DNA from 2 places in the Pseudarthrobacter sp. 10T415 genome. Region 1 is predicted to be linked to the other one. Evidence: riboswitches for the same ligand, from Rfam matches in the RefSeq annotation. Region 1 holds a riboswitch; the other holds the start of a gene.
The links. A riboswitch is a leader RNA that binds a small molecule or an ion and turns the genes downstream of it on or off. The one in region 1 is predicted to bind glycine.
Positions count from the first base shown of each region.

Region 2: it holds a riboswitch for glycine, as region 1 does, so the genes downstream of both, gcvP (aminomethyl-transferring glycine dehydrogenase) here and cycA (D-serine/D-alanine/glycine transporter) in region 1, are expected to answer to the same signal.

Region 1 covers NZ_JBFTHJ010000031.1:7,775-19,562, reverse strand. Annotated here, with positions in the region: partial or broken gene gcvP (aminomethyl-transferring glycine dehydrogenase) at 1-1,069, opposite strand, end outside; glycine riboswitch at 1,227-1,325, opposite strand; glycine riboswitch at 1,586-1,684, shown strand; glycine riboswitch at 1,685-1,779, shown strand; gene cycA (D-serine/D-alanine/glycine transporter) at 1,831-3,375, shown strand; gene AC1DBN_RS21035 (hypothetical protein) at 3,594-4,400, shown strand; gene AC1DBN_RS21030 (LamB/YcsF family protein) at 4,384-5,133, shown strand; gene AC1DBN_RS21025 (DUF445 domain-containing protein) at 5,161-6,510, opposite strand; gene AC1DBN_RS21020 (glycerophosphodiester phosphodiesterase) at 6,560-7,576, shown strand; gene AC1DBN_RS21015 (CoA transferase) at 7,579-8,925, shown strand; gene AC1DBN_RS21010 (DoxX family protein) at 9,027-9,494, shown strand; gene AC1DBN_RS21005 (AzlC family ABC transporter permease) at 9,500-10,240, shown strand; gene AC1DBN_RS21000 (AzlD domain-containing protein) at 10,237-10,548, shown strand; gene AC1DBN_RS20995 (hypothetical protein) at 10,639-10,893, shown strand; gene AC1DBN_RS20990 (hypothetical protein) at 11,002-11,256, shown strand; gene AC1DBN_RS20985 (hypothetical protein) at 11,278-11,502, opposite strand; gene AC1DBN_RS20980 (TetR/AcrR family transcriptional regulator) at 11,720-11,788, opposite strand, start outside.
Region 2 covers NZ_JBFTHJ010000028.1:17,096-28,883, forward strand. Annotated here, with positions in the region: gene chvE (multiple monosaccharide ABC transporter substrate-binding protein) at 1-71, opposite strand, end outside; gene AC1DBN_RS20585 (L-ribulose-5-phosphate 4-epimerase) at 471-1,187, shown strand; gene araA (L-arabinose isomerase) at 1,223-2,743, shown strand; gene AC1DBN_RS20595 (LacI family DNA-binding transcriptional regulator) at 2,783-3,811, shown strand; gene AC1DBN_RS20600 (hypothetical protein) at 3,904-4,095, shown strand; gene AC1DBN_RS20605 (DUF4193 domain-containing protein) at 4,200-4,502, shown strand; gene AC1DBN_RS20610 (AMIN-like domain-containing (lipo)protein) at 4,776-5,327, shown strand; gene AC1DBN_RS20615 (APC family permease) at 5,408-6,961, opposite strand; gene AC1DBN_RS20620 (Dps family protein) at 7,184-7,663, shown strand; gene AC1DBN_RS20625 (MFS transporter) at 7,774-9,333, opposite strand; gene AC1DBN_RS20630 (TetR/AcrR family transcriptional regulator) at 9,419-9,955, shown strand; glycine riboswitch at 10,052-10,148, shown strand; partial or broken gene gcvP (aminomethyl-transferring glycine dehydrogenase) at 10,336-11,788, shown strand, end outside.

The DNA.
Region 1 (11,788 bases):
TCAACCCGTCCGGGCCGTGGTAAACGGCGTAGAAGGAGGACACGATGGCCAGCAGCGCCTGCGCGGTGCAGATGTTGGACGTGGCCTTCTCGCGGCGGATGTGCTGCTCGCGGGTCTGCAGGGCCAGTCGGTAGGCCGGAGCGCCCGCGTTGTCCTTGGAGACACCGACGATCCTGCCGGGGAGGGTGCGTTCCATGCCTTTCTGCACGGCCATGTAGGCGGCGTGCGGACCGCCGAAGAACAGCGGCACACCAAAGCGCTGGGTGGAGCCGACGGCGATGTCCGCGCCCTGCTCGCCCGGAGGAGTGATCAGCGTCAACGCCAGCAGGTCAGCGGCAACAGTGACCAGCGCACCGCGCTCCTTGGCCTCTGCGATAACGGCGCTCTGGTCCCACACCCGGCCGGACACGCCCGGCTGCTGGAGCACGATGCCGTTGATGGCACCCTCAGGCAGGCCCGCGGAGAGGTCAGCAACCTCCACCTCGAAGCCGAGAGCCTCAGCACGGCCCTTGACGATGGCGATGGTCTGCGGGAGGCAGTCGGCGTCAAGGACGGTTTTGCCGTCCTTGGCGTCCTTATTTTTGTTCGCGCGGCGCATCAGCAGCACAGCCTCGGCCACAGCGGTGGCTTCATCGAGGAGTGACGCGTTGGCCACGGGGAGGGCGGTGAGGTCCTGGACCATGGTCTGGAAGTTCAGCAGCGCCTCCAGCCGGCCCTGGGAGATCTCGGGCTGGTAGGGCGTGTAGGCGGTGTACCAGGCTGGCGCCTCAAGGATGTTGCGGCGGATCACGGCGGGGGTGACGGTGTCGTAGTAGCCCTGGCCGATCATCTGCACGGCAGTTTTGTTCTTGCCGGCCAGCCGGCGCAGCTCGGTGAGGACCTCAACCTCGCTCAGGGCGTCCTGCAGCTTCAGTGCCGTTTCCTGGCGGATCGACGCCGGAACAGCCACGTCCACCAGGCCGTCAACGCTGTCGTAGCCCACAGCCTTGAGCATGGTGTCGATGTCGGCCTGCCGGCGCGCGCCGATATGGCGGTCAACGAACGTGGTTGGAAGGGATTGAATCGTCATGAGGAACTCCAGGTCTGGCCGGCCAGGGTGGCACGGCATGGGATGGGTTCCTCCCCGCTCTGTATTGGACCTGAGAGATTCCGCGAAAACCCTGCGTGGCGGGTTCGCTTGCACCGTCGGTGAACCTGGCTTAGGCCGGGTTACTTTCCAGAGTTGCCTCGCCGTGACGGTACGGGGGCCTGAGAGATTCCTGGGGAGGATTTGCTCCTACGGCGCCTGCCCGGTGGTGCCGGGAGGACTCTCCCGTCACAGCTCGAAAGGCTATTCAACTGTGGGTGATTCGCCTCACACCGTACAGGTTAGTTGAAAGGAAAACAAATCCGACAGTCACGCAGTGGGCGGCAGCTGCCTTGTTGCGGGGGTGGAAAAATGGGGTTTGACATTCGATCGTGACCCGCACCACACTGGGTCCGGTGATCAGCACCGTGTCCGGCTGGCTCAACTCATCGGAGCAGCCCGGGCCAACGTTGCCCCGGAAGGGTGCGGCCGCTGAGCACACCTAACTGAACATGCCTTCGACCTGCGGCGGGAGAGTCCTGCCGGGTACATTTAGCAGGCGCCGTAGGAGCAAACCCTCCCCAGGAAACTCTCAGGCCCATGTACCGCCGCGGACAGGCAACTCTGGAAAGCAGCCGGACCAGTTCCGGCTCACCGGCGGTGCAAGCGGCTTGGGCCGCGGAAACTCTCAGGTTCACTACAGAGCGGGGAGGAACCCAACTTCTGCGGCACCCAAAAATGCTGCTTTATCGATGGAGTTCCCCATGGCGAATCATCCCCTCACGTCCAACGGCGAGCCACCCCGCAACAACCCTCCTGCGGGCAGCGCCGCCCGCAGCGAGCCTCCCCACCTGGAGCGGCAGCTCAGCAACCGGCACATCCAGCTCATTGCCATCGGCGGTGCCATCGGCACCGGCCTCTTTATGGGCTCCGGCAAGACCATCTCCGCGGCCGGCCCGTCCGTCATCTTCGTCTACATGATCATCGGCTTCATGCTGTTCTTCGTTATGCGGGCCATGGGCGAGCTCCTGCTCTCCAACCTGAACTACAAGTCGTTCAGCGATTTCGCCGCTGACCTGCTGGGGCCGTGGGCCGGCTTCTTCACCGGCTGGACCTACTGGTTCTGCTGGGTGATTACCGGCATTGCGGACGTGATCGCCATCGCCGCCTACTCGGAAGAACTCTGGCCGGGCATTCCGCTGTGGATCCCGGGCATCGCCACGGTGATCATCCTCCTGGTCCTGAACCTCGCCACCGTCAAGGCGTTCGGTGAGACCGAGTTCTGGTTCGCCCTGATCAAGATCATCGCCATCGCAGCCCTGATCATTGTTGGCCTGTTCATGATCTTCAGCGGTTTCCAGTCCGACGCCGGCCCTGCCACCTTCACCAACCTGTGGAGCCACGGCGGGATGTTCCCGAACGAATTCATGGGCTTTGTTGCCGGCTTCCAGATCGCCGTGTTCGCCTTCGTGGGTATTGAGCTCGTAGGCACCACCGCCGCCGAAGCCAAGGACCCGGAGAAGAACCTGCCCAAGGCCATCAACTCCATCCCCATCCGCGTTCTGCTTTTCTACGTAGGCGCCCTCATCATCCTGATCTCCGTCACTCCGTGGACCCAGTTCCAGGCCGGCCACAGCCCGTTCATCGCCATGTTCTCCCTGGCCGGCCTCGGCGCCGCGGCCACCATCGTGAACCTGGTGGTGCTCAGTTCCGCCATGTCCTCGGCCAACTCCGGCATCTACTCCACCTCCCGCATGGTGTACGGCCTGGCCCAGGAGGGCGACGCGCCCACCATGTTCAGCCGACTGTCCAGCCGCAAAGTCCCGCAGAACGCCCTGTTCCTGTCCTGCATCCTGCTGCTCTCCGGCATCGTCCTGATGTACGCCGGCAAGGACATCGCCAAGGCCTTCGACATGGTCACCACCGTGGCCGCCGTCTGCTTCGTTTTCGTCTGGTCCATCATCCTGGCCAGCTACCTGAAGTTCCGTTCACGCCGGCCTCACCTGCACGAGGCGTCCAAGTTCAAGATGCCCGGCGGTGTCCCCATGGTCTGGGTGGTCTTCGCGTTCTTCGCCTTCGTCCTCTGGGCCCTGACCACCCAGCCGGACACCCTGGCAGCACTGCTGGTGACCCCCATCTGGTTCCTCGTCCTGGGCGTGGCCTGGTTCTTCCTCCGCCGCCGCCCCGCCCACCTTGCCCGCTTCGAAGTCTTCCGGGCCGAGCTGCGCGCCGATGAGCAGGCGGCGGCCGGCGGGCTGGACCGTGAAAAGTCCGCCCAGGAGGAAGCCGCCCGGGGCTCCCGCTCCTAGGCTTCATCGCCGATCCGGGCCGTCAAGGTACTGATCAGCGAATAAGCTCCTGATTGCAACGCTGCGGCGGGACTCACTCCGGGTCCCGCCGCAGTGCTGTCTGCAGCCGGAGGTGGAGGGGCGCCGGCGTTAAAGTTCAGCATGCTTAGTGTTTCTGCATCTAGGATGGAGAAGCACGGCAGCCACCCGCTGCAGCTCGACGTGAAACGAAGGTGACCATGGCTAAGCGCAGCAACCCAGCAGTACGGATCGCCCAGGAAACGGCCCACAACGCAGTCTTTGACAAGGACGGCAAGCCCAAGCCCGGCGTCCACAACATGCTCCTCAAAGCCGTAGAGATCCAGCGGCCGCTGGTGCTGGCCTATATCCGCCGGCTGCAGAAGAAGCACCCAAAAGCCACGGCAGCCCAGCTGGCCGGCATCCTGGAGCGCGACTACCTCCGCGCAGTCACCGGCGGCGGCGCAATCGTGGGGGCCACCGCCGTCGTGCCCGGTGTGGGGACCGTCGCGTCGCTGGGACTCTCGGCAGCCGCCACGGTGGGCTTCCTCGAAGCAACCGCCCTGTACGCCACCTCCCTTGCAGAGCTCCACGGCATCCGCCTGACCAACCCGGAGAAGGCCAGCACCATGGTCATGGCCATCATGCTGGGCGAGGAAGGCACCGCTTTGCTGGGCACCCTCAGCGGACAGATGGCCGGCAACGGCGCTGGAGCAACCAAGCAGTGGGGCAGCGTGCTCTCCAAGTCGATGCCGATGCCGGGCTTCAGCACCATCCGCAACCGCATCCAGAAAGCCTTCCTCAAAAATCTCCTCAAACGCCAGGGAACTGCGCTCCTGGGCCGGGCCCTGCCGTTCGGGATCGGCGCCGTGGTAGGTGGAGCCGGTAACCTCGTGATGGGCCGCGCGGTGGTGGCCAACGCCAAGGAGGCGTTTGGACCCATGCCGGACAGCCTGCCCGGCGAGCTCACGGCAGCCGGGGCCACGGACAACCAGCTGGAAGGCAACACTTTTGGATCTCAACGCTGACCTCGGCGAATCATTCGGCTCGTGGACCATGGGCGATGACGCCCGGATGTTCCAGCTGGTCACCAGCGCCAACGTGGCCTGCGGCTTCCACGCCGGAGATCCCGTCACCATGCTGGACAGCTGCCGTGCGGCCTACGAACTGGACGTCACCGTCGGCGCCCACGTGGGCTACCGGGACCTGGCGGGCTTCGGCCGGCGTTCCCTGGACACGAGTTTCGACGAGCTCTTCGGCGACGTGCTGTACCAGCTGGGCGCGCTCGACGGCGTGGCCCACGCCGTGGGTGCGTCGGTGGACTACGTGAAGCCGCACGGGGCGCTCTACAACCGTCTGGTGCACGACGCCGAGCAGGCCTCCGCCGTGGTGGCGGCCGTCAACGCCTACGATCCCGGGCTGCCGATCCTGGGCCTCCCCGGTTCCGAGCTGCTCAAGCAGGCGCAGGAAGCCGGCCACCCGGTGTTCGTCGAAGCCTTCGTGGACCGCGCCTACCGGGCTGACGGAACGCTGGTGCCGCGGTCCGAGGAGGGCGCCGTGCTGCACGACGTCGACGCGATCGTTGAGCGGGCCGTCCGGCTGGCCACGAAGGGCGAAGTCGTGGCCACCGACGGCACAGTGGTCCAGGTCCGGCCCGACTCCCTGTGCATCCACGGCGACACCCCGGGTGCCGTGGAAATGGCCGCCGGTGTCCGGGCAGGCCTGGAGGCCGCGGGCGTCAGCCTGGAGTCCTTCGCCTGACCCAGGAGCTCCCGGCCGCAGCCGGGGCTACCCGAAGATCAGGTGCGCCACCGTGAAGATCAGCAGCCCGGCCAGCGAGCCCACCACGGTGCCGTTGATCCGGATGAATTGCAGGTCCTTGCCCACCTGGAGTTCGATCTTCTGCGAGGTCTCTTCCGCATCCCAGCGCGCCACGGTATCCGTGATGACGCCGGCGATATCTGACCGGTACGTCTTCACCAGGTAGCCGGCGGCGTCGCCGATCCAGGTGTTGACCTTGCCGGCGAGTTCGGGATCGTTGACCAGCCGCGAACCGAAGTCGCGGACCGCCGCCTTGAACTTCACGGTCAGTTCGCTGTCCGGATCGTCCACGGCGCCGAGCAGGGCGTTCTTGACGGTGCCCCAGGTCCGTGAGGCCAGCTCCCGGACCTCGGGATCGCCAAGGACCTGGGCCTTGACGTCCTCGGCGCGCGCAATCATCTTGGGGTCGTGCTGCAGGTCCTGCGCCAGGTCGTTGAGGTACTTGTCGATCTGTTGCCGCACCTGGTGGTTGGGGTCGGACTGCACGGCACGGGCGAACTTGAGGATCTCAACGTAGACCTTGTCGCCCACCAGGCCATCCACGAACTGGGGTACCCAGGTGGGGGAGCGGTCGGACACCAGCCGCGAGACAGTCTCGTGGTTCTCGTCCACCCAGTCGGCGGCGCGGTCCACCAGGAGGTCCACCAGGGTGTGGTGGTGTCCGTCGTGGAAAATCCGTTCCGCGAGCCTGCCCACCGGCGGTCCCCACGGCGGCGTGAGCAGGTGCTTGCGGACCATGCCCTCGATGACCGCCTGGACGTCGTCGTCGTTCAGGACCTTGAAGGCGCCCCGGATGACCGCCGCACCTTCCTTGGCCACCCGGTCCGCGCCGCCGGGCGCGGCGAGCCATTCGCCGGCGCGGCGGGCAATATTCACGCTGGCCAGCTTGTCCTGGACCACCTGCTCGGAGAGGAAGTTGGTCTCCACGAACTCGCCCAGGGAGGCGCCGATCTGGTCTTTCCGGCGCGGAATGATGGCGGTGTGCGGAATCTTGATGCCCATGGGGTACTTGAACAGCGCGGTGACGGCGAACCAGTCAGCCAGCGCACCCACCATGCCGCCTTCCGCGGCAGCGCGCACGTACTGCAGCCACGGGTAGTCCTCCTGCAGCGCAAACGCGAAAACGAAGACCACGGCCATGGCGATGAGCAGGCTCAGGGCCAGCATCTTCATTTTCCGCAGCGCTGCCGCCTTTTCGGCGTCTCCCGCGCTGAGTTGATGGCCGACGACGGCGGCCCGCGGTTTCGCGCCTTCGGGCACCGGAGGAGCGGTGCGGGGAGGGGATTCCCGGGCAGTTGGCTCAGAGTTCACCTGCATGAGCCAAGCCTAGCCCCGCTGACCGGACCGGGTCGGCTACCGTGTCCCCATGACACCTGACGAGCCGACACGCGACAGGACCGCAGCTAATGGGACCGCAGCCAACGGGACGGCAGCTGATGGGACCGCATCTGAGGGAACCACTCGGAACGGGGCCACTCTGAACCTGACCACCCCGGGTGGGCCGGCGCAGCGGCCGCTGGTCTTCGCCCACCGCGGCTCGAGCGCCGCCTTCGCTGAACACACCCGCGCCGCCTACCTTCAGGCGCTGGCGGACGGAGCTGACGGCGTGGAATGCGACGTCCACCTCACCCGCGACCAGCATGTGGTCCTGCTGCATGATGCCAACCTGGACCGTACCTCGGACGGCACCGGCCCGGTGGCCGAGCGGACCCTCCGCGAACTGCGGCAGCTGGACTTCTCCTCCTGGAAGGGCGCCCGCATCCCGGAAACCTACGGCGCCCGGTCCGAGCAGCTCCTCACGCTCCCGGAACTCCTGGACGTCCTCCGCGGCGCGGGCCGGCCGGTGAAGCTGGCCATCGAGCTCAAACACCCCAGCCCCTACCAGCTCAAACTGGAGGACCGCGTGCTGGAGGTCCTGCGCAGCGAAGGCTGGGACCCCGGAAGCTCCACGGTGGACAACGTGGCGGTGACGTTCATGAGCTTCAGCCCGGATTCGGTCCGGCACCTGCTGCAGTCCGTCCCCGCGCAGTACATCTGCCAGCTGGTGGACGACCTCACTGTCCATGAAATCCGCGGCGGCCTGGGCCTTGGCCTGATCACGGGCGGTGCCGTCGCCAACCTCATGAAGGCCACCCAGCTGGAAGGCGAACGGATCCTCGACGCCGGCCTGGTGGGGCTTGCCGGGCCGGGCATCGACTACGTCCGTGAACGCCCGGACACCATCCGGCAGTGGCTGGAGGCCGGGCGGCGATTCCGGGTGTGGACCGTGGATTCGGCGGAAGACGTAGCGCTGTGCCGGGAGCTGGGGATCCAGGAGGTCACCACGAACGTCCCGGCCCGGGTGCTCTCGCAGCTGCAGGTGGCCCCCTCGCAGGGACGATAACGGTGGCGCCGGCGGATACAGCGGGCCTGCGCACCTGGTGGGGCGGGCCGCTGGATGCAGAAGGCCTCGCCTTGGCTTCGGTGGGTGCCGCGGCCGCCGCGTTGGACCGGTACACGGGTGCTGCCGGCAGGTACACCGCCAGCCCGGAACTGACCGCTGCCGCCTTCGACTCCTCGGGACACCTGAGGATCGCCGGCCGCACCTTGCAGGGGTTTGCTCCGCTTTCCGGCTTCCGCCGCACCCGGGACGGCTGGATCCGGCTGCACGCCAACTACCCGCACCACCGGCAACGCCTCCTGCAGGCCCTGGATGCCACGACGACGGAGGAAGCCGAAGCTGCCCTGCGCGGCATGGATTCCCTCGAGGCCGAGTCCGCCCTCCAGGCGCGGGGCGCAGTGGCGGCGGCCGTCCGGACCCGGGCCGAGTGGCAGGCCTCGGACATGGGCCGGGCAGCAGCCGCCGGACCGTGGATCGTCCTTGACCCGCAGGTTCCGGACGGCCCGGCTGCTGGCGCTGCCACTCAGGGCCGCGGCCGTCGGGACATCCCGCAGCCCGGCGCCAATCCGCGCCGGCCGCTGGCGGGAGCGCGCGTCCTGGACCTCACCCGGGTCATCGCGGGCCCGGTGTCCACGCGGCTGCTGGCGGCGCTGGGAGCCGACGTACTCCGGATTGACCCGCCGGCGCTGCCCGAACTTTCCGACCAGTTCGTGGACACCGCCTTCGGCAAACGCAGCGCCGTGGCCGACCTCGGCCGGCCCGGCACCCGCGCCGCGCTGGAACACCTGGTGGCCGGGGCCGACGTCGTGATCACCGGCTACCGCGGCGGCTCGCTGGACCGCTTCGGCCTTGACGCGGCGTCCCTGCTGTCCACCCGGCCGGACCTTGCGGTGGTCACACTGAACAGCTGGGGGATGGATGGGCCGTGGAGCAGGTTGCGCGGCTTCGACAGCATCGTCCAGGCCGCCAGTGGGATTGCCCACCTGTACGGAATGACGGACGACGCCGGATGGCGGTCGGGTGCCCTGCCGGTCCAGGCCCTGGATCACGCTACAGGCTACGGGGCAGCCGCCGCGGCGGTAGCCCTCCTCGCCCGGCGGCATGAAAGCGGCGCCGGTGGTTCGGCCCGACTGTCACTCGCCCGGACAGCGGAGGAGCTCTTCAGGCTTCCGCCGAACCCGCACGGACTGCAGGCCCTGCTGTCGCCGGAATACCGCACCGTGGCCAGTTCCTACGGTGAGCTGCGGTACGTCGGGCCTCCGCTGCTGGTGGAGGGGCAGCCGCTGGACTACCCGGGCCCGCCACCGCCCTACGGCAGCTCCGCCATGGACTGGGTGCCGGACGGAGACTGAGCATTCGGAGGCGCACATCGGCAGCAGCCCCACCGCGCACCCCTGAACAAGGGGGTGCGCGGTGGTTTCTGCCGGTGCCCGCGCTGTGATTGAGTGGAGCCATGCCTTTCCCCAGCTCCGGCCGGGCTGCACGAAACCTGTCCGCTGCTGCGATGAGCGCCCTGCTCCTGGCCAGCGCCGGCAAGCACTTCCGAAGCCCCGGCTTCTACCGCCAGGTGGTTCCCGACTACCTCTGCCGTGAAGACCCCGCCCCCGGCACCGTGCCCACCGGCGCCAACGGCCCCTTCGCCGTCCTCTCGCGCGAGGAATGGATCGCCGCGTCCGGCCTGATCGAGGCCGCGGCCGCCGTCGGGCTCCTCATACCGGCCACCCGCAAGGTCACCGCCACTGCCGTGGCCGCGATGTTCACGGCTTTCCTCGCTGGCCACGTTGACGCGCTCCGGCGCGCCTACAGCCCGGCAGGGACGCCGCTCGAGCGGCGGATCCACACGGTCCGCCTGCCGCTGCAGGCACCCCTCATCGCCTGGGCCTGGAGCCTTCGCAACACGGGCCCGGACGGCCCGCGGTGAAGCTGATGGCGTCCCCCGCCGTGCGGGTGGGGATCTCCATCAGCATTGCCACCGGCCTCTACGGCGTGTCCTTCGGTGCCCTGTCCGTCACCTCCGGCCTGGATTTCTGGCAGACCATGGCCCTGAGCCTGCTGCTGTTCAGTGGCGGCTCCCAGTTCGCGTTTATCGGCGTGGTGGGCGGCGGCGGTTCCGGCATTGCCGCCATGAGTGCTGCCACCCTGCTGGGCATGCGCAACGGGATCTACGGGATGCAACTTAATGCCCTCTTGCGACCGGAAGGGTGGCGCAAATACGTCGGCGCCCAGCTGACCATCGACGAGTCCACGGCCACGAGCACCGGCCAGGCTGATCCTGCCGAGCAACGCCGTGGCTTCTGGGCTGCCGGCATCGGCATCTACGTGCTCTGGAACCTCTTCACCGCAGTAGGTGCGCTGGCCGGCAGCGGACTCGGCGATCCCAAGCAGTGGGGGCTCGACGGCGCCGCGGTGGCCGCCTTCCTGGCGTTGCTCTGGCCGCGCCTGAAGGGCCGGGAGCCGGTGGCCATAGCCGTCGTCTGCGCCGTGGCCACCGTGCTGGCCGTGCCGTTCGTTCCCGCGGGAGTGCCCATTCTGGTGGCGGCGCTGGTGGCGGCCCTGATTGGCTGGTTCAGCCACGGCCGCAGCGATGAGGGCCTCGAACCCGATGTGGAACCCTACGGCGGCCACCACCGGCACGGGCCCGGCGACGCGGCGGAGGCCGGCCGATGAATCTCTGGTTCTGGATCCTCGTGTCCTGCGTACTGGCCTATGCGTGGAAACTGGTGGGCTACTTCGTGCCCGCCCGGTTCCTGGAGAACCCCCGCATGTCCCGGATCGCCGGCACCATGACCATCGGACTGCTCGCCTCCCTGACCGTGGTGAACGCCGCGGCCACCGGGCAGGCACTTGCCGCAGACGCCCGGCTGGGGGCGCTTGCCGCGGCAGCCATCGCCCTGGCACTGCGGGCGCCCTTCCTGCTGGTGGTCATTGTTGGGGCCGGCACCGCAGCCCTCCTCAGGATGGCCGGCTGGAAATGACGTGATCTGGCTCACAGGAAATGGGCGGGACCGGCGGTATCATAATTTCGGCTATGCAGTTGGCCGTTGGATTACCTGTGAACGGCCACCATGGAAAATCAGCAGCACGCCGGCGAAAGAGCCGGCCGATCCCACCGCAAGAACCCCCGGCGCCGGACCGGTCTCCCGGCCAAGCACTTCATCACCCGCTTCGCCGGGCTGTCCGATGTCCCTGCCGCGGACCTGGAGTTACTGGCAGGCAGCCTAAGGAACGGACTGGACCTGCAACCTGGCTCGCCCGTCCCGGCGCTGCATGCCGCCGTCCACCGGGAGATCCGGCGCCGCGCGGATGCCGCTGCCGGATAGCCGCCTCACCGGCCGGCCGCAACCCTCTGTGGTGGACTGTAAGCAGGCCGCCCGCCACACGGCGGCGGCGAAAACCTACGCCTGGCGCCGCCAGAAGGAGGACCCGCGATGAACGACAAGTCACCCCACGGCTCCGAATCCACCAGGGAATTGCGGGACACCGCCCGTCGCCGCAGGGACGCCGAGGAGAAGCTGCAGCAGCATCTCCTCGAGGCCAGGGACCACGTCCCCAACGACTACAGCGAGCAGCCGGCCACCGATGCCGGCGCAAATGGCGCTGCACCTGATGCAGGCACAGTAAATGCAGGCACAGCTGCTGCAGGGGATCCAGGTTCAGGTCAACGGGATAACGAAGGGGCCTAACGGCCGGACGGGCGGGGGCGGTTACGCCACGCCGTGTGCCGCCCCGTCCGGCGAAACCGTCCGACGGTTGCTCTCTTCAAGGGCAAGGTCATACCAGGCCTGCGCGCCGAAGGCAGGTTCAACAGTGTCGAGTTCCTGGAACAGAAGGTCCAACAGGCCGGCCAGGTCTTCGGCGGGCAAGTTTGCCAGGACTTCTTCGGGATCGCGGGGATCGCTGAGGAAAGAAAAAAGCTGGGGAGTATTCATGGGATGCCGCTCTAGCGCGCCGAATGCGCGGGGGAATGCTTCACGGGTCGCTCCAGGGAGGAAGAACTGAGGCTGGCTGCGTAACCCTGAGTGAAGTCTAGGGCACCGGCGGGAACCCCCACAATGGCCCGCGGACAGGTGCGCCGCCCGCGGCGTCCGGTCTGGTGCGGTCCGGGCCTCAGGGCAGGGGACCTGCCGCCCGCCCGCAGGCCGGCTGTCAGTCCCGAAGGCTGCCCGGCTGCTGCGCTGTTGCAGTAGCCGGCACCGGCACATGGGCGGGCAGCGG
Region 2 (11,788 bases), on a different contig from region 1:
CAACCGGTAGCACCCACCGTCAGGGCGAGGACAAGGGCCACCGCGCCCATCAGTTTTTTGATTCTCACCATTATCTCCTTCCGCGGCAGCACTGCCACGAAGTGTTGTTGGATCAGGCAGCACCCGTGCTGCCGGTCCTGGCCACATTGTTGATGTGTCGGTTCAATATAGACCCATTTGTGAACGCTAACAAGAGACCGGAGCGGGAATTTCGGAAACCTTTCGGCTCCGTTGACTTCTACTTTGTTAGCGTTCACACTTGCTGCAACACTTAGCACTACCCGACCCCCTACAGAACCCGGTAATGAGGCGCTGCCTCCCGGACGGAGGCACCACATGCCAGATTCGTTGTTCCCTTCCAGCCCCGGGCCCGGCCACCGCGATGACGGGACGATCTCCGGCGTCCGGCGCCCAATCCCGGGGACCACGCCGTCGGCCGCTGTGTCCGAAGCTCCCGTGGAGATGTCCGCATGAGCGCCGGAGCAGGAATCCTGGAGACCATTGCCCGGGTCCGGCAGGAAGTGTGCTCGCTGCATGCCGAACTGACCCGGTATGAACTGGTGGTGTGGACCGCCGGCAACGTCTCGGCCCGCGTGCCCGGAACGGACCTTATGGTCATCAAGCCCTCCGGCGTCGCCTACCAGGACCTGACCCCGGAGCAGATGATCGTCACTGACCTGCACGGCACTCCCGTACGGGGCACCAATGTCGGGGCCGGAGGCACCGTCGATTGGGGCAATCCGCCGTTGTCGCCCTCGTCCGACACGGCGGCGCACGCCTACGTGTACCGGCACATGCCTGAAGTGGGCGGCGTGGTGCACACGCACTCCACCTACGCCACCGCCTGGGCTGCACGGGGTGAGGCCATTCCGTGCGTGTTGACCATGATGGGTGATGAATTCGGCGGATCCATCCCGGTGGGACCGTTCGCCCTGATCGGTGACGACTCGATCGGCCACGGCATCGTGGAGACGCTGAAGAACTCCAATTCCCCGGCAGTCCTCATGCAGAACCACGGCCCGTTCACTATCGGCAAGGACGCCAAGTCTGCGGTGAAGGCTGCTGTGATGTGCGAGGAAGTGGCCCGCACGGTGCACATCGCCCGGCAGCTCGGTGACCCGTTGCCCATCGACCAGGGCCACATCGACTCCCTTTACGCCCGCTACCAGAACGTCTACGGCCAGTAACGCCTGTAGCCGCCAAGAACTTTCCAGGAGAACCCATGAGTACCGCAGCAAACACTTCCCTTGACGGCTATGAGGTCTGGTTCCTCACCGGCAGCCAGCACCTGTACGGCGAGGAGGTCCTCAAGCAGGTGGCCGCCCAGTCGCAGGAGATCGCCAACCGGCTCAACGCCTCCTCCGAGGTCCCGGTACGGATCGTGTGGAAGCCGGTCCTGACCGATTCCGATGCCATCCGCCGCACCGCGCTGGAGGCCAACTCGGACGATTCGGTCATCGGCGTGACGGCGTGGATGCACACGTTCAGCCCGGCCAAGATGTGGATCCAGGGCCTGGACCTGCTCCGCAAGCCGCTGTTGCACCTGCACACGCAGGCCAACCGTGACCTGCCCTGGGCGGATATCGACTTTGATTTCATGAACCTGAACCAGGCCGCACACGGCGACCGCGAGTTCGGCTACATCCAGTCCCGGCTGGGCATCGCCCGGAAGACCGTCGTCGGGCACGTCTCCAACCCCGAGGTGGCGCGGCAGGTGGGTTCGTGGCAGCGCGCCGCCGCGGGCTGGGCCGCTGTCCGGACCCTGAAGCTGACCCGCTTCGGCGACAACATGCGCAACGTTGCCGTCACCGAAGGTGACAAGACGGAGGCCGAGCTGCGTTTCGGCGTCGCGGTCAACACCTGGTCCGTGAACGAACTCGCCGACGCCGTGCACGGCGCTCCGGAGTCCGACGTCGACGCCCTCGTTGCCGAGTACGAGGACCTTTACGAGGTGGTGCCGGAGCTCCGCAAAGGCGCGGACCGGCACGACTCGCTGAGGTACGGCGCCCGCATCGAACTCGGCCTGCGCAGTTTCCTCGAAGCCAACGGGTCCGCCGCGTTCACCACCTCCTTCGAGGACCTTGGCGCACTGCGCCAGCTCCCGGGCCTGGCCGTGCAGCGGCTGATGGCTGCCGGCTACGGCTTCGGTGCGGAAGGCGACTGGAAAACGGCCATCCTGGTCCGCGCCGCGAAGGTGATGGGCGGGGACCTGCCCGGCGGTGCGTCCCTGATGGAGGACTACACGTACCACCTGGAACCCGGCGCGGAGAAGATCCTCGGCGCGCACATGCTGGAAGTGTGCCCCTCCCTGACTGCGTCGAAGCCGCGGCTGGAAATCCACCCGCTCGGCATCGGCGGCAAGGAAGACCCCGTGCGGCTGGTCTTCGACGCCGACGCCTCCCCGGGCGTCGTCGTCGCGCTGTCCGACATGCGGGACCGTTTCCGCCTGGTGGCCAACGCCGTGGACGTGGTCCCGCTGGACCAGCCGCTGCCCAACCTGCCGGTGGCCCGCGCGCTCTGGGAGCCCAAGCCGGACTTCGCCACGTCCGCCGCCGCCTGGCTCACCGCCGGCGCCGCACACCACACGGTCCTGTCCACCCAGGTGGGCATGGACGTGTTCGAGGACTTCGCCGAGATCGCCAAGACTGAACTGCTCACTATCGACGAAGACACCACCATCCGCCAGTTCAAGAAGGACCTGAACTGGAACGCCGCCTACTACAAACTGGCCGGCGGGATCTGATCCGGTGGCACGGCTCAGGTGCCGGCCCCGGTGGCTGCCATGGACACGGACCCAGTGACGGACAACAGGCCACGCCGGTTGCCCAGGCTCGAGGACGTGGCGGAACTGGCCGGGGTCTCGCACCAGACCGTGTCACGGGTGGTCAACAACCATCCGAGCGTCAGCCCCGGGACCCGGGGAAAGGTGGAAGCGGCGATTGCGACCCTCGGCTACCGCCGCAACACCGCCGCCCGGAGCCTGGTCACCCGGCGTTCACAGACCATCGGTGTTTTGGGCAGTGAGCTTTCGCAGTACGGACCCGCCAACACCATGTTGGGGGTGGAGCGCGCAGCACGGGACGCAGGATACTTCGTCAGTGTGGCTGCGCTGCGGGAGGTCAGCCGGGACGCGATCCTGGACGCAGTCCGGCACTTCCTGGACCAGTCCGTGGACGGAATCGTGGTGATTGTTCCGCACCTGGAGACGCTGGCCGCACTGGCAGAACTGCCCATCGGAGTGCCCGTAGTGGCCGTGGGGTCCAACGGAAATGACACCGTAGGCGGGGTCAAGGTGGACCAGCGCCGCGGGGCGGCACTGGCCGTGGAACACCTCATTGGGCAGGGGCATGTGCGGATTGGGCACATCGCGGGGCCGCAGGACTGGATAGATGCCGTGGCCCGCGCCGACGGTTGGCGTGCCGCCCTGGAAGCCGCTGGACTCGCCGCGGACCTGATTGTGGAGGGTGACTGGAGCGCGGGCAGCGGCTACAAAATTGGCCGGCTACTGGCGGCAAATTCCCGTGCCACGGCCCTCTTTGTGGGCAACGACCAGATGGCCCTCGGGCTCCTGCGGGCGCTGAACGAGGCGGGCATCAGGGTGCCGCAGGACGTATCCGTGGTGGGCTTCGACGACCAGCCTGAGGCCGGCTACTTTTGTCCGCCATTGACGGTCATCCGGCAGGACTTTGAAGAACTCGGCCGGCGGTGCATGGACATGATGCTCGCGGAGCTCGGCGGCACGCCGGGTCCCCGGACGCTGGTGGTGGAGCCGGAACTTGTCCTGCGCAGCAGTACGGCGCCGCCCGGCTGAGGGCAAGTTCCAGGCCCCGGGCGGTTCCGGATTTAACCAGGCAGAGATGCCGGGGAAACGCGCCCACAACATCCGCCACCTATGTTTCAGGAATGACAGAGAGCATTCCCGGCAGGTTCCGCCAGTGGTTTACCGCCGCCTTCGCCTTCACCTCCCCGGAACAGGCCGCTGACGCCATGGCCGAGGCATCCCGCTGGGGCTGGCTTCCTGCCCTGAGCGGCGTGGCAGTAGGCGCCGACCATGCCCGTGCACGGCACGATGAATCGACTGCCGGCGCCGGCTGACCGGCCGGTTGAACACACTATTGCGCCTGTAACGGGGTCATGCCCTAAACTGCTGCACTGAGGTGCCTGAAATGGCGCTGTGCAGCAACGAAAGTGAACACGCTATGGCTACCGATTACGATGCTCCGCGCAAGCAGGAAGAAGAGTCTCCCGCTGACTCGCTTGAGGCCCTCCAGGCGTCCCGCGGCGGCAACGCGCAGACCGCCGTCATCGATCTCGAAGAGAACGACACCGCTGAAGGCATTGACCTGCCCGGCGCAGACCTCTCCAACGAGGAACTGACAGTTGTTGTGGTTCCGGAGCAGTCCGACGAATTCACGTGCTCCTCGTGCTTCCTGGTCCGCCACCGGTCCCAGGTTGCCCTCGAAAAGAACGGCCTCAAGTACTGCCGCGACTGCGAAGGCTGATCTTCCACCAGGTTTCAGCGCCGGCTGTCCCACGGGGGTAACCGGCGCTTTTTTGTACCCCGCGGGCAACCGTTACAGGCGGTAACGGGCAGGTGCAGGAACGGTGCCGAACGGGTTAAGAGGGGCCCCGAAACGGCCCCTGTTTTATGCGGCCTTAATGCGGCGGGCGCCAGGTTAACGGTTCCGCCCCGAAGCGGCCACAGGCCTCGTTTCGCCGTTGCTGCCGTCCTAATCTGGAGCTATCCAATCGCTCCTTCCTTGGGTGGCACCACAATGAAAAAACTCTCCATCTGGTTCACGGCCATCCTTGTGGCCGTCGGACTGGGATTGCTGGTTCCGGGGCCCGCCTCGGCAACCTCCTCGTATTGCGGGCTCACCTGGGGCTCGCTAATGAAGACGGACGGCTCCATGAGCGGCGCGCCCGTCACCAATATCCGCACCGGACAGCACTATTGCTTCGACCGGCTGGTGGTTGACCTGGGCAGCGGCCCGGCTCCCGGCTACTCCGTCCGCTATGTTGGGCAAATCACCCAGGACGGTTCCGGCAAACCGGTCGACGTCCGGGGCGGCGCCCGACTGCAGGTGGTTGTCCGGGCACCGGCCTACGACGATAGCGGCCACGCCACGTACAAGCCCGCTGACCAGCTGGAGCTCGCCAACGTCTCCGGTTACCAGACCTTCCGCCAGGTGGTCTGGGCAGGAAGCTTTGAGGGCCAGAGCACGCTCGGTGTGGGCGTCCGCGCCCGTCTTCCGTTCCGTGTCTTCACGCTGGACGGGCCGGGCTCAGGCTCCCGGCTGGTGGTGGATGTGGCGCACTTCTGGTGACAGCCGCCGTCGTCAAAATAGAAAAGGTGCCGTCCCCGCGTTGGCGGGAACGGCACCTTTTCTGTTCTGTGCAGGCGTCTTTACTCCGGGACCACCAGGGCCGGGGTGTCTTTCCGGAGCGTTTCGCCGCGGAAGAAGGCGGGGCGTACCCGGGCCATGATCAGCATGAACACCGCGCCGAGCGCCAGGATGCCGACGCCGAGGATGAACACCAGTCCCACACCGAAGATTTCGGAGCCGCTGCCGAACTCGGGGGCGAGGCTGTCCACGGCGGTCTGGAAGAACACGACGAACAGGCCCACGCCGCCCAGCACCGGGCACAGCAGCCGCAACAGGAAATGGCGGGCGCTGGTGAAGAGGCTGTGCCGGAAGTACCAGGCGCAGGCAAGTGCCGTCAGGCCGTAGTAGAAGCAGATCATCAGGCCCAGGGCCAGGATGGTGTCATTGAGGACGTTCTCGCTGACCACATGCATCACGGCGTAGAACCCCGCGGACATGACGCCGGCAGCGACGGTGGCGAAGCCCGGCGTCGCGAACTTCCGGCTGACCCGGCTGAAGGGTTCAGGCAGGGCACCGTAGTGGGCCATCGCCAGGAGGCTGCGGGACGGGGACATGAAGGTGGACTGCAGGGACGCGGCCGAGCTGGAGAGCACTGCCAGGGACATCAGGATGGCGAACGGGCCCATGATGGGGGAGGCCAGCGCGGTGAAGATGTTCTCGTGGTTCTCTGCGTTGTTCAGCCCGTTGCCGGTATCGCCGACGCCGGCGAACATCATGGTGGCGATGCTCACCAGCAGGTAGATGGCCAGGACAATGACGGCGGTCAGGGTGCCGGCCACGCCGGCCGTTTTCTTGCCGTTGGCTGTTTCCTCGTTCACCGTGAGGCAGACGTCCCAGCCCCAGTACACGAAGATGGAGAGGGAAATTCCTGCGGCCACCTGGCCGAAGGTCTCGATCCTGGTGACGTCGAACCATTCCCAGCTGAAGGGGATGGCGGTCTCCGAGGTGGACCAGTTGGCGAAGGCCATGGCGACGAACAGGCCGAGTACCAGCAGTTGGAATCCCACCAGGCCGTACTGCACCACCTTGGTGGTGTGCAGGCCGCGGTAGCTGACCCAGACAGCGAGGGCGACGAACACCAGGCAGGTCAGGACGTTCAGGGCCTTGTTGTCCGCGAGGTCCGCGAGTTCCGGTGAGCCGGTGAGCTGGGACAGGAAGAGGTAGAAGAAGTCGACGGCCACGCCGGCGAGGTTGGACAGCACGATGATGTTGGCTGCCAGGAGCCCCCACCCGCCCATCCAGCCGACCCAAGGGCCAAACGCCTTGCTGACCCAGGTGAAAGTGGTGCCGCTGTCCGGTGAATCGGCGTTGAGTTCCCGGTAGGCCAGCGAGACCAGGATCATCGGGATGAAACCGATCAGGAAAATCACGGGCAGCTGGAGTCCGGCTTCATTGACGGTGGGTCCCAGCGCGCTGGTCAGGGTGTAGGCGGGGGCGATCGTGGAAATTCCCAGGACCACGACGGCGAGGAGCCCCAGCTGCCCGCCCTTCAGTCCCTTGGCGGTAATGTCGCCGCTGCCGGGCAATTGCTGGCCCCGCGCGGCGGTGGGGCTGGTGCGGAGTGCTTCTGTCATGGCACCGCTTTCTGGAAGCTTATGACCGGGGTCACTATATGAATGGCGTTCATTTAGTATGGAGGTGTGACCGCCGTCGCGCAAGAGGGAATATGAATCACGTTCGTTTATGACTGGGCGGCAGAATTAGTAAGCTCACTGAGAAATATCCGCCCAGGCCCGTGCCGGGTGGCCCGGGCGCTGATAGTTTCGAAGTTACTGGACCAATCGAGGAGGACTCCCATGAAAGCTTCACCGACCCTGACCAACAACCTGCAGGCCGTACTCGCCGACCTGATCGAGCTGCACATCCAGGGCAAGCAGGCGCACTGGAACATTGTGGGCACCAATTTCCGGGACCTCCACCTGCAGCTGGATGAGATCGTTGACGCCGCCCGCCAGTTCGCCGATGACACCGCCGAGCGCATGCGGGCCCTCCACGCGCTGCCTGATGGCCGCAGCTCCACTGTGTCGAAGTCGACCGCCCTGGCGGAGTTTCCCGAGGGCCTGATCAGCACCAAGGACGCCATCGAGCGGATCGTTGCAGCCATGGAGGCAGCGGTGGGCACCATGCGCAAGGTCCATGACGAGGTGGATGAGGAGGATCCCACCAGCGCAGACCTGCTGCACGAGTTCATTGCCAAGCTGGAGCAGTTCGCTTGGATGGTGAACGCCGAGACGATGAAGCCGACCGCCAGCGTCACCGCGCCTGACGAAAAGTAGGAGCGGACTGCCACCACAGCACGGATGAGGCGCCCGGTACCGGAGGTTGGACTCCGGCGCCGGGCGCCTTTGCCGTTGAGGCCTATGTGCTGACGCGTGCCGTGGTGCTGCTACGCGGCCTTAGGTACTTTGCGAAGTACGACGGCGGCGCAGACTGCCGCGGTTGCCATCAGGACCAGCCCAATCGCCGCCGTTACATGCACGCCGGAATCGAAGGCGGCAGCTGCGGACTGGCGGACGGCGTCGGCCAGCGGGGCCGGCAGCGCGGCCGCGAGGTCCATGGCGCCTGCCAGTGTTTCGCCGGCGCTGTGGCGGGCCGCTTCCGGGGCGGTGCTGTCCACACCTGCCGGGAGGTGCAGGTTGTGCTGGTAGGAGGCCGTGAGGATGGAGCCCAGTACGGCCGTCCCCAGCAGCGCCCCCACCTCGTACCCGGTCTCCGAGATGGCGGCCGCGGCACCTGACTTGTGCGCCGGCGCCGCACCGAGGATGAGGTCATTGGAGATGGTTTCAGCCGTCCCCACGCCCAGCGCCAGGATCAGCAACGCTGCCAGCAGCAGTGTGGGCCCGCCGTCGTGGTTCCCGAACGTCACCAGGCTGTATCCCGCGGCGCTGAACGCAAGGCCCGTTCCCACCACGAAGCCGGGGCGCACCTTCCGGACCAGCGGCACCACCACCAGTCCTGCCACCACCGTGGCAATAAGGGCTGGGATCATGGCAACGCCCGCGGCAGACGGCGTCATGCCTTCGAGCAGCTGCAGGTGCTGGGCCAGGAAGAGGATGTAGCCGTTGAAGGAGAACAGGGCCAGGACGTTGGCGGTGATGGCCATGCTGAACACCCGGTTGCGGAAAAGCGACATGTCCAGCAGAGGGTGCGGCAGCCGGAGCTGCCGCCGGACGAACACCACTGCCATGGCCAGGCCGAATGCCATGGCGCCAAGGCCGGTGCCGGACAAGCCTTCCGTAGCAACTTCCTTGATGCCGTATACCAGCGGCACCATCACCAGCAGGGACAGCGCAATGCTGGGAATGTCCACCTTCCCCGGTTCCGGATTCTTCGATTCCGGGATCAGCGCCGGACCCAGGGCGATCAGCGGCACCATGAGCGGCACTGCGACCAGGAAGACTGCGCCCCACCAGTAGTGCTCCACCAGCCAGCCACCGAAGATCGGACCCAGGGCGGCCCCGCCGGAGAACCCGGCGGCCCAGATGGCCACCGCCAGCCGGCGACGGTTGGGCTCCGCGAAGATGTTGCGGATGAGCGAGAGGGTTGAGGGCATCAGCATGGCGCCGAAGAAGCCCAGGGCGGCGCGCCCTGCGATGAGCCATTCCGCCGTTGGCGCGAACGCCGTGGCGGCCGAGAGCGCCGCAAAGCCCAGGCTGCCGGTGAGGAGCAGCCGCCGCCGGCCGATCCTGTCACCGAAGCTGCCCATGCACACCAGCAGCCCCGCCAGGACCAGCGGGTAGGCGTCCACGATCCAGAGCAGCTGTACCCCGGAAGGGTTCAGGGACTGGGCGATCGCGGGCAAGGCGAAGGTCAATGCCGTGTTGTCCACGGCCACCAGCAGTACGGGGAACATCAGCAGCGCAAGGGCCAGCCAGTCGCGCCACGGCGCCCGTGGGGCGGCAGGTCCCTGAAGTTGGGGGTCAGCGCGGTGCATCGAGGTGGTCATGGATTAACTATACCGTCCAGACGGTATAGTTTGGAGCGGCGGTTGAGTTGAGCCTCCGGCACCCCGGGAGGGCATGATGGATGGCATGCCCCGAAAGCCAGTCGCCCGCGAAGCTGTCCTTGATGCCTTCGCCACCCTGTTGATTGAGGTGGGGGAGCGCGCCGCCACCCTGGACGCCGTAGCCCGCAAGGCCGGCGTTTCCAAGGGCGGTCTCCTCTACCACTTTCCCAACAAGGAAGCCCTGATTCAGGCGCTCCTGGACCAGTTGGACGCGTTCGCCGGAGAAGACGCCGATGCCATGGCCGCCGCCCCGGAAGGCGCGGCCGCCTACTTCATCAGGTCCTCGGTGTGGGGAGACACCCCCTTGGACCGGGCCATCGTCGCCGCCACCCGGCTGGCGGAGGTGGCGCATGAAGAAACCCGCCGCCGTTTCGCTGCGATCCAGCGGCGGTGGCTCGACGAAATCGCCGCCGATGTGGGGCCGGCCCTGGCCAAGGCCGTGCTGTATATGGGGGACGGCCTCTACTTCAACGCCATGCTCTCCGTCGGCCCGGTCCCCGAAGGCGGCGCAGCTGCGGACGTGGACGAATTGCTGGCAGCACTGGAGCGGCTCCGGCGGTAGCAGGACATTTGCCCCGGGGGCCGTGGCGTAGGAGAATTAAGCGTTGTGGGAGCTGTCACCTGACGGCCCCGCGTACACATCCAACTGAATAGCCTTTGATCTGCGGCGGGAGAGTCCTGCCACAACGTCGGCAGGCGCCGTAGGAGCAAATCCTCCCCAGGAATCTCGCAGGCCCCTGTACCGCCGCGGCGAGGCACCTCTGGAAAGCAGCAGGCCGTCCAGGCGCCCGTGATCGGGTGCCGGACAGTTGTGCTCACCGACGGTGCAAGCGGGTCCTGTCCATGCAGGCGCCGTGGAAACTCTCAGGTCCAATACAGAGCGGGGAGGGACCCGAATCGCTGTGGCGTACCCTGCGCCGCCTGAGTATCTGGAGTTCCCCCGTGACGGTTAGTTCAGCCTCCACCACTTTCGTCGACCGCCATATCGGCGCCCGGCGCCAGGACCACGTCGACACCATGCTCAAGGCTGTCGGCTACGACACCGTTGACTCCCTGGTCGATACCGCCGTACCCCAGGTGATCCGCCAGGAGACGGCGCTCCGCCTGCAGGACGCCCTCAGCGAGGTTGAGGTCCTGACCGAGCTGCGCCGGCTGGCGGGCAAGAATAAAACTGCCGTGCAGCTGATCGGCCAGGGCTACTACGACACCATCACCCCGGCCGTGATCCGCCGCAACATCCTTGAGGCGCCGGCCTGGTACACCGCCTACACGCCGTACCAGCCAGAGATCTCGCAGGGCCGGCTGGAGGCGCTGCTGAACTTCCAGACCATGGTCCAGGACCTGGTGGGCCTGCCGATTGCCAACGCGTCCCTGCTGGACGAAGCGACGGCGGTGGCCGAGGCGGTCCTGCTGATGCGCCGCGCCAACAAGGCCAAGCCTGCCGCAGACGGCAAGACGGTGCTGGACATCGATGTGCTGCCGCAGACCATCGCCATCGTGAAGGGCCGTGCTGAGGCCCTCGGCTTCGAGGTAGAGGTAGCTGACCTCTCCCGGGGTTTGCCCGAGGGCGACATCAACGGCATCGTGCTCCAGCAGCCCGGCGCCTCGGGCCGCGTCTTCAACCAGGCTGAAGCCATCGCCGCCGCCAAGGAACGCGGTGCGCTGGTCACTGTTGCCGCCGACCTCCTGGCGCTGACGCTGATCACTCCTCCGGGCGAGCAGGGCGCGGACATCGCCGTCGGTTCCACCCAGCGCTTCGGTGTGCCGCTGTTCTTCGGTGGCCCGCACGCCGCCTACATGGCCGTCCGCAAGGGACTGGAGCGTTCGTTGCCCGGCCGCCTGGTGGGCGTCTCGAAGGACGACGCCGGCGTTCCCGCCTACCGCCTGGCCCTGCAGACCCGCGAGCAGCACATCCGCCGCGAGAAGGCCACGTCCAACATCTGCACCGCGCAGGCGCTGCTGGCCATCGTGTCCTCCATGTACGCCGTGTACCACGGCCCGGACGGCCTGAAAGCAATCGCGGAAACAACGCATGGCCACGCCCGCACCCTGGCGGCCTCCCTCGCGGCCGCCGGTGTGGAGGTCCTGCACAAGAGCTTCTTCGATACCGTCACCGTTCGGGTGCCCGGCCGCGCTGCCGGCATTATTGCCGATGCTGAAGCGCGCGGCATTAACCTGCGCTCCATCGACGCAGATACCGTAGGCATCTCCCTGGATGAAACCACCACGCCGGCCGTCGTCGCCAATGTCGCGGACATCTTTGGTGCCTCCGTAGGGGCCGCTGAAGGCTTCGGGCTGGAGGCCGCCGTCGAACGTTCCTCCGGTTACCTGGAGCACCCGGTGTTCAACACCCACCGGTCCGAAACCCAGCTGCTGCGTTACATCCGCCGCCTGT